Regions from separate parts of the Pseudomonas sp. E1MeOHC2 genome, predicted to be linked through region 3. Evidence: predicted binding sites of a transcription regulator. Region 3 holds the regulator's gene; each other region holds the start of a gene.
What was found. The regulator FliA, encoded in region 3, starts transcription of late flagellar genes. The targets are predictions, from matches to a motif close to CTAAAGTTTNNNNNNNNNNNGCCGNTAA.
Positions count from the first base shown of each region.

Region 1: the regulator FliA is predicted to act here: its motif matches at 916-943, upstream of ACSSU5_RS06760 (methyl-accepting chemotaxis protein).
Region 2: the regulator FliA is predicted to act here: its motif matches at 1,285-1,312, upstream of ACSSU5_RS05090 (flagellar protein MotY).

Region 1 is NZ_CP196675.1:1,514,700-1,516,966, forward strand. Features, by position in the region: gene ypfJ (KPN_02809 family neutral zinc metallopeptidase) at 1-846, shown strand, start outside; gene ACSSU5_RS06760 (methyl-accepting chemotaxis protein) at 1,030-2,267, shown strand, end outside.
Region 2 is NZ_CP196675.1:1,152,176-1,154,442, forward strand. Features, by position in the region: gene ACSSU5_RS05085 (argininosuccinate synthase) at 1-156, opposite strand, end outside; gene ACSSU5_RS05090 (flagellar protein MotY) at 322-1,248, opposite strand; gene pyrC (dihydroorotase) at 1,379-2,267, shown strand, end outside.
Region 3 is NZ_CP196675.1:705,457-707,723, reverse strand. Features, by position in the region: gene fleN (flagellar synthesis regulator FleN) at 1-509, shown strand, start outside; gene fliA (RNA polymerase sigma factor FliA) at 506-1,246, shown strand; gene ACSSU5_RS03100 (chemotaxis response regulator CheY) at 1,365-1,739, shown strand; gene ACSSU5_RS03095 (protein phosphatase CheZ) at 1,760-2,267, shown strand, end outside.

The DNA.
Region 1 (2,267 bases), 810 kb from region 3:
CGAGGCGAAGGTGGCGGTGGTGGCGGCATGCGCTTTGGCGGCGGCAAGGGCCTCGGGTTGGGGGCGATTCTGCTGATCGTGGGCATTGGCTGGCTCACCGGGCAAGACCCACTGCAGATTCTTGGCCAGCTCACCGGTCAAATGGAACAGCAACAGCAACAAGCGCCAAGCGGCGCAGGCAGCAAGGCGCCGCCGGCCAATGACCAGCAGGCCGAGTTTGTCGCCTCGGTGCTGGGTGACACTGAAGACACCTGGAAAGCGCTGTTCTCCCAGGCCGGCAAGCAGTACCGCGACCCCAAACTGGTGCTGTTCAACGGCCAGGTCAATTCTGCCTGCGGCTTTGCTTCGGCAGCGGTAGGCCCGTTCTATTGCCCGGCCGACCAGCGGGTCTACCTGGACATGTCGTTCTTCCGCGAGATGGAAACCCGCTTCGCCGCAGCGGGTGACTTTGCCCAGGCTTATGTCATCGCCCACGAGATCGGCCACCACGTGCAGACCCTGCTCGGCGTGTCGGCCAAGGTCGATGCCGCCCGCCGCAACGGGCAGCGCATGGAAGGCGACAACGGCTTGCTGGTACGCCAGGAACTGCAGGCCGATTGCCTGGCTGGGGTGTGGGCATATCAGGCGCAAAAACGCCTGAACTGGCTGGAGCCGGGTGACGTCGAGGAAGCGCTGAACGCGGCCAATGCCATTGGCGACGACCGCCTGCAGCAGAAAGGCCAGGGCCGCGTGGTACCCGACTCCTTCACTCACGGCACCTCGGCGCAGCGCGTACGCTGGTTCAAGGCGGGGTTTGCCGAGGGCGAGGTGAACAGCTGCGACACCTTCAGTGCGCGTAACCTCTGACACACGCTGGGGCTGCCTCGCGGCCCCCGCGCCACCTTAACGACAAGTTACAAATCAGCTGAAAAAGCGTTTCAGCTTCCCCCATCATTGCCGATAACCCCTGCACGAATCAGCGGGCATCCAGAACAACAACGCCTTGCGATCGACGATCAAGCGAGCGAAAACAACTTCTGGAGTGCGTGCATGAACAGCTGGTTTGCCAACATCAGCGTCAACCTCAAACTCGGCCTGGGCTTCGGCCTGGTACTGATCCTCACCGGCCTGCTGGCCCTGACCGGCTGGACCAGCCTGGGCAGCCTGATCGACCGCAGTAACTGGATGAGCGACATCAGCCAGCTCAACAAGGACCTGACCGATCTGCGCATCGCACGCCTGCAGTACATGATTGCCAATGGCGACGATGCGGCGGCGGCCAACACACTGGCCAAGCTGGAAGCCTTCAGCAACCAGCAGGCGCGCCTGGTCGATACGTTCAAGAGCCCGGATAACGTCAAGTTGCTGCACGAACTGGGGCAGACCATCAGCCAATACAAGGTGTCGCTGGGCACCATGCGTGCAGGCTACAACGCCACCCAGACCGCTCGCGAGGCGATGACCGCTTCGGCCGCCAAGGCTGACCAGGCCATGGATGCCATCAGCCAGGAAGTCATGGCACGCCCCGAAACCGATAGTGCGCGCCTGGCCCAGTACCAACTGATCAGCAAGGCTCGCCAGCAGCTGTTGCAGGTGCGCATCGACGTGCGCGGTTACATTGCCGACAACAGTGCGGTCAATGAGCAGGCCGCCCTACGCCAACTCGAAGCGGCACTGGCCGAGGTCGACACCCTCAAGCGCCAGCTGCCTGCCGCAGACGCGCGCCTGCAGCAGTTCGAACAGTCGGTGCAGGCCTACCGTGATGCCGTGCGCCAGTTCCGCGATGCGCTCGCCAATATCACCAGCGCGCGTGCCGAAATGACCGTCCAGGGCGCCGACATCGTCAAAACCAGCGACGCGTTGTACAAGATCCAGCTGGAGCGACGCGACATCGAAAGTGCGCAGGCCCGTAGCCTGCAGGCCATCGCAACCCTGCTGGCGTTACTGGTAGGCGTTCTGGCAGCGGTGCTCATCACGCGGCAGATCACCCGCCCGCTGCAGGAAACCCTGCAAGCCGTGGAACGCATCGCCGGCGGCGACCTGACGCACGACCTGCGCGTCACCCGCCGCGATGAACTGGGCGTGCTGCAACAGGGCATCGCCCGCATGGGCACCACCCTGCGTGAGCTGATCAGCGGCATCCGCGACGGCGTGACCCAGATTGCCAGCGCCGCCGAAGAGCTGTCGGCCGTGACCGAGCAGACCAGCGCAGGGGCCAACAGCCAGAAGGTCGAGACCGATCAGGTGGCCACCGCGATGCACGAAATGGCGGCAACCGTTCAGGAAGT
Region 2 (2,267 bases), 450 kb from region 3:
TGCCTTGGCACGGGCCGGCTCGACCTCTTCGCCCTGACCCAGGTCAGCGGTGAAGGTCACCACTTCGCAGTTGTAGGTATCCTGCAGCCACTTGAGAATCACCGAAGTATCAAGGCCGCCGGAATACGCCAGTACGACCTTATTTACGTCCGCCATGCCATCACTCCACGGGGTTGTACGGAAAGGGGTCGATTCTAACGGCGTTGCGGAAAAATTTACAGTGGGGCGACAGCTTCTGACGACAAAGCGACAGTAATTGTCGAAGGCGCGACGTACTGTGTGGCTGCCTTGCCGGCTGCCACAGCGTTCCTGCCAATGGTGTTATTTCGCAGCGGATGCAGGTGCAGGCACAGGCGCTGGCGTTTCAGCCGCCTTCTCGACCGGCTTCTCAACCACCGCCACCCGATCCAGCTCGATATTCACCCGCCGATTACGCGCCCGGTTGGCGGCACTGTTGTTCTTCGCCAGCGGATAGCGCTCGCCGTGGAAGCGCACGGTGATCTGCGCTTCCGGCACGCCATGGGCCTTGAAATAGTCCGCCACGGCCATCGCCCTGCGGCGCGAAAGATCACGGTTGGTCAGGCGATTACCGCTGTTGTCGGAATGGCCGTTGAGTTCGATGTGGTTAACCGTCGGGTCGGCCTTCATGTAATCGAGCACCACGTCCAGCCGCGCCCGAGCCGAATCGTCCAGCTCGATGCCCCCCCCTGGGAAGCCCACCTGTGTCTGGCGCACTTGATCGTAATTCATCGGCAGCAACTTGCTGGCACAGGCCTGGTAGTCGCCATAGGCCTTGGCGAAGCTGACCGGCAGCACCCGAACTTCCATTGCCCGCCCAGCCTCGCCGGTGTAGTTGCGCACCACCGTGCTGCGGCCATCGAGCAAACCATTGATCAGTCGGCTGGCCTGCCCCTGGGACGAACTGAACAGCACGCCGTTGCGCGCCAGGCGCACAACGCCCAGGTTGATATCACCGCGCCCTGGCTGCCAGGGCGCCGCTGCCGCCAGCAACGTGGCTGAACCGGCGCCCAGCGCATTACTGTGTGATCGCAGTTGGAACACCGGCTGCTCACCTGCCCGGCGCACGAACTCGCCACTGCCGAAACCGTCGATCGGTTGGATCAGCCGGCATTCGAACTGGTCGCCCTCGACCTGCCAGGCAATGTTCTCCATGCGCGTCTGGAAAGTCAGTGCACCGGCCGGCAGGCTGGCGAACAGGGTCAACAGGGCTAGGTAACGCTGGCGCACGGGCGGCTCCACAAATTCTGACGGCTTACCTGCAGGGTATCGGACGCTGCCCGAAAAACTTGATAGCCGTGCTCGGGCCAGGGTTTTCCGGTAGCATTGAGCCTTGAGTTCGACCCGCCTGGAATCCCCAATGTCCGATCGCCTGACCCTCCTGCGTCCCGACGACTGGCACATCCATCTGCGCGATGGTGCCGTCCTGCCCCATACCGTTGGCGATGTGGCGCGTACCTTCGCCCGTGCCATCATCATGCCCAACCTCGTACCGCCGGTACGCAACGCCGTCGAAGCCGGCGCCTACCGTGAGCGCATCCTTGCCGCGCGTCCGGCCGGCAGCCGTTTCGAACCCCTGATGGTGCTTTACCTCACTGACCGCACCAGCCCCGAGGACATCCGCGCGGCCAAGGCCAGCGGTATCGTGTACGCCGCCAAACTCTACCCGGCCGGCGCCACGACAAACTCCGATTCAGGCGTGACCAGCATCGACAACATCTTCCCCGCCATCGAAGCGCTGGCCGAAGTCGGCATGCCGCTGTTGGTGCACGGTGAGGTGACGCGCAGCGAAATCGATGTATTCGATCGCGAGAAGCGCTTCATCGACGAACACATGCGTCGCGTGGTCGAACGCTTCCCGACGCTCAAGGTGGTGTTCGAGCACATCACCACCAGCGATGCCGCGCAGTTCGTCACCGAGGCTTCGGCCAACGTCGGCGCGACCATTACCGCCCAGCACCTGCTGTACAACCGCAACCACATGCTGGTAGGCGGTATTCGCCCGCACTTCTACTGCCTGCCGATCCTCAAGCGCAACACCCACCAAGTGGCGCTGCTGGACGCTGCCACCAGTGGCAACCCCAAATTCTTCCTCGGCACCGACTCGGCCCCTCACGCCCGTCACGCCAAGGAAGCCGCCTGTGGTTGTGCCGGTTGCTACACCGCTTATGCAGCCATCGAGATGTACGCCGAAGCGTTCGAGCAGCGCAATGCGCTGGATAAGCTCGAAGGCTTTGCCAGCGTGCACG
Region 3 (2,267 bases):
AGGCCTTCAGTGACATCGGCGACAACCTCGACGTACTGGTGATCGATACCGCTGCGGGTATTGGTGACTCAGTGGTCAGTTTCGTTCGCGCGGCCCAGGAAGTGTTGCTGGTGGTCTGCGACGAACCCACCTCGATCACTGATGCCTATGCCCTGATCAAGCTGCTCAACCGTGACTACGGCATGAACCGCTTCCGCGTGCTGGCCAACATGGCTCAGAGCCCGCAGGAAGGGCGCAACCTGTTCGCCAAATTGACCAAGGTCACCGACCGCTTCCTAGACGTCGCCCTGCAGTACGTGGGCGCGGTGCCGTACGACGAGTGCGTGCGCAAGGCGGTGCAGAAGCAGCGCGCGGTGTACGAAGCCTTCCCTCGCTCCAAGTGCGCGCTGGCCTTCAAGGCCATTGCGCAGAAGGTCGACAGCTGGCCGTTGCCGGCCAACCCGCGCGGGCACCTGGAGTTCTTCGTCGAGCGTCTGGTGCAGCCCACCAGCGCAGGACCGGTGCTATGAGTGCGAGCGGCTTCAAGATGTACAGCAGGGCGTCGAAAGACGCCCAGTACGAGCTGATCGAACGCTACGCCCCGCTGGTCAAGCGCATCGCCTATCACTTGCTGGCGCGGCTGCCGGCCAACGTCCAGGTCGAAGACCTGATTCAGGCCGGCATGATCGGCTTGCTGGAAGTGGCCAACAAATATGACGCCAGCAAGGGCGCCAGCTTCGAGACCTACGCCGGCATCCGCATCCGCGGCGCGATGCTGGACGAGGTGCGCAAGGGCGATTGGGCGCCGCGTTCGGTGCACCGCAATACACGCATGGTCAGTGATGCAATGCGCGCCGTGGAAGCAAGAACCGGTCGCGACGCTAAAGATCATGAGGTTGCTGCCGAACTCCAATTGAGTCTCGACGATTACTACGGGATTTTGAACGATACCCTGGGCAGCCGACTGTTCAGCTTCGACGACCTGTTGCAGGACGGCGAGCACGAAGGGCTGCACGAGGACGGCGCCAGTGGCCAGGTCGAACCGTCGCGGGACCTTGAAGACGAGCGCTTCCAGGCTGCCCTGACCGATGCGATCGCCAACCTGCCAGAGCGCGAGCGGCTGGTGCTGGCGCTGTACTACGACGAAGAGCTGAACCTCAAGGAAATCGGTGAGGTGCTGGGGGTCAGCGAATCGCGCGTGAGCCAGTTGCACAGCCAGTGCGCCGCACGTTTGCGCAGCCGTCTGGGTGAATGGCGGGCGCGCTAGTCGCCGCCGTTCGCCGTTGAAGACGCTGCAGTCGTTTCACGTTGTGCCGAATTGAATGAATGCGTGCTCGGGGACCGAGCGCGTCTGAGACTGCTTGGAGGTCTAATTGGACAAGAACATGAAAATCCTCATCGTTGACGACTTTTCGACGATGCGGCGGATCATCAAGAACCTGCTACGTGATCTGGGCTTCACCAACACCGACGAAGCCGACGACGGCACCACGGCGTTGCCGATGCTGGAAAACGGCCACTACGACTTCCTGGTGACCGACTGGAACATGCCGGGCATGTCCGGTATCGACCTGCTGCGCAAAGTCCGCGCCAGCGAAAAGCTGAAAACCATGCCGGTACTGATGGTGACCGCCGAAGCCAAGCGTGACCAGATCATCGAAGCGGCCCAGGCCGGCGTCAATGGTTACGTGGTCAAGCCGTTCACCGCTCAGGTGCTCAAAGAAAAGATCGAGAAGATCTTCGAACGCGTCAACGGCTGAGTCACGTCAGGGGGCGCGCCATGGATTCATCAGAAACGTCTTTGGGGGAGTTCGAATCGACCCTGAAGAAGCATGCCCAGGAGCTGGTCGAAAGCCTGGAACGAGGGCGCTTCGGCGAGGCGGTGCAGCTGATCCATCAGCTGAACCAGACCCGCGACCGCGGCCTGTACCAGGAAGTCGGCAAGCTGACCCGTGAGCTGCACAGTGCAATTGTCAGCTTCCAGATCGACCCGCACATGCCGCAGGCCGAGGAGGTCTCGCAGATCACCGACGCCACCGAGCGCCTGTCCTATGTGGTCAAGCTGACCGAGAGTGCGGCCAACCGCACCATGGACCTGGTCGAAGAAAGCACCCCGGTGCTCAACGACCTGGCGGGCGAGGCCAAGGCCCTGAGCGTGGACTGGCAGCGCTTCATGCGCCGCGAAGTTGCCGCGCCGGAATTCCGTGACCTGGTCAAACGTGTCGACAGTTTTCTGACGCACAGCGCCGAAGGCAATCGCAAGGTTTCCGGCCACCTCAACGACATTC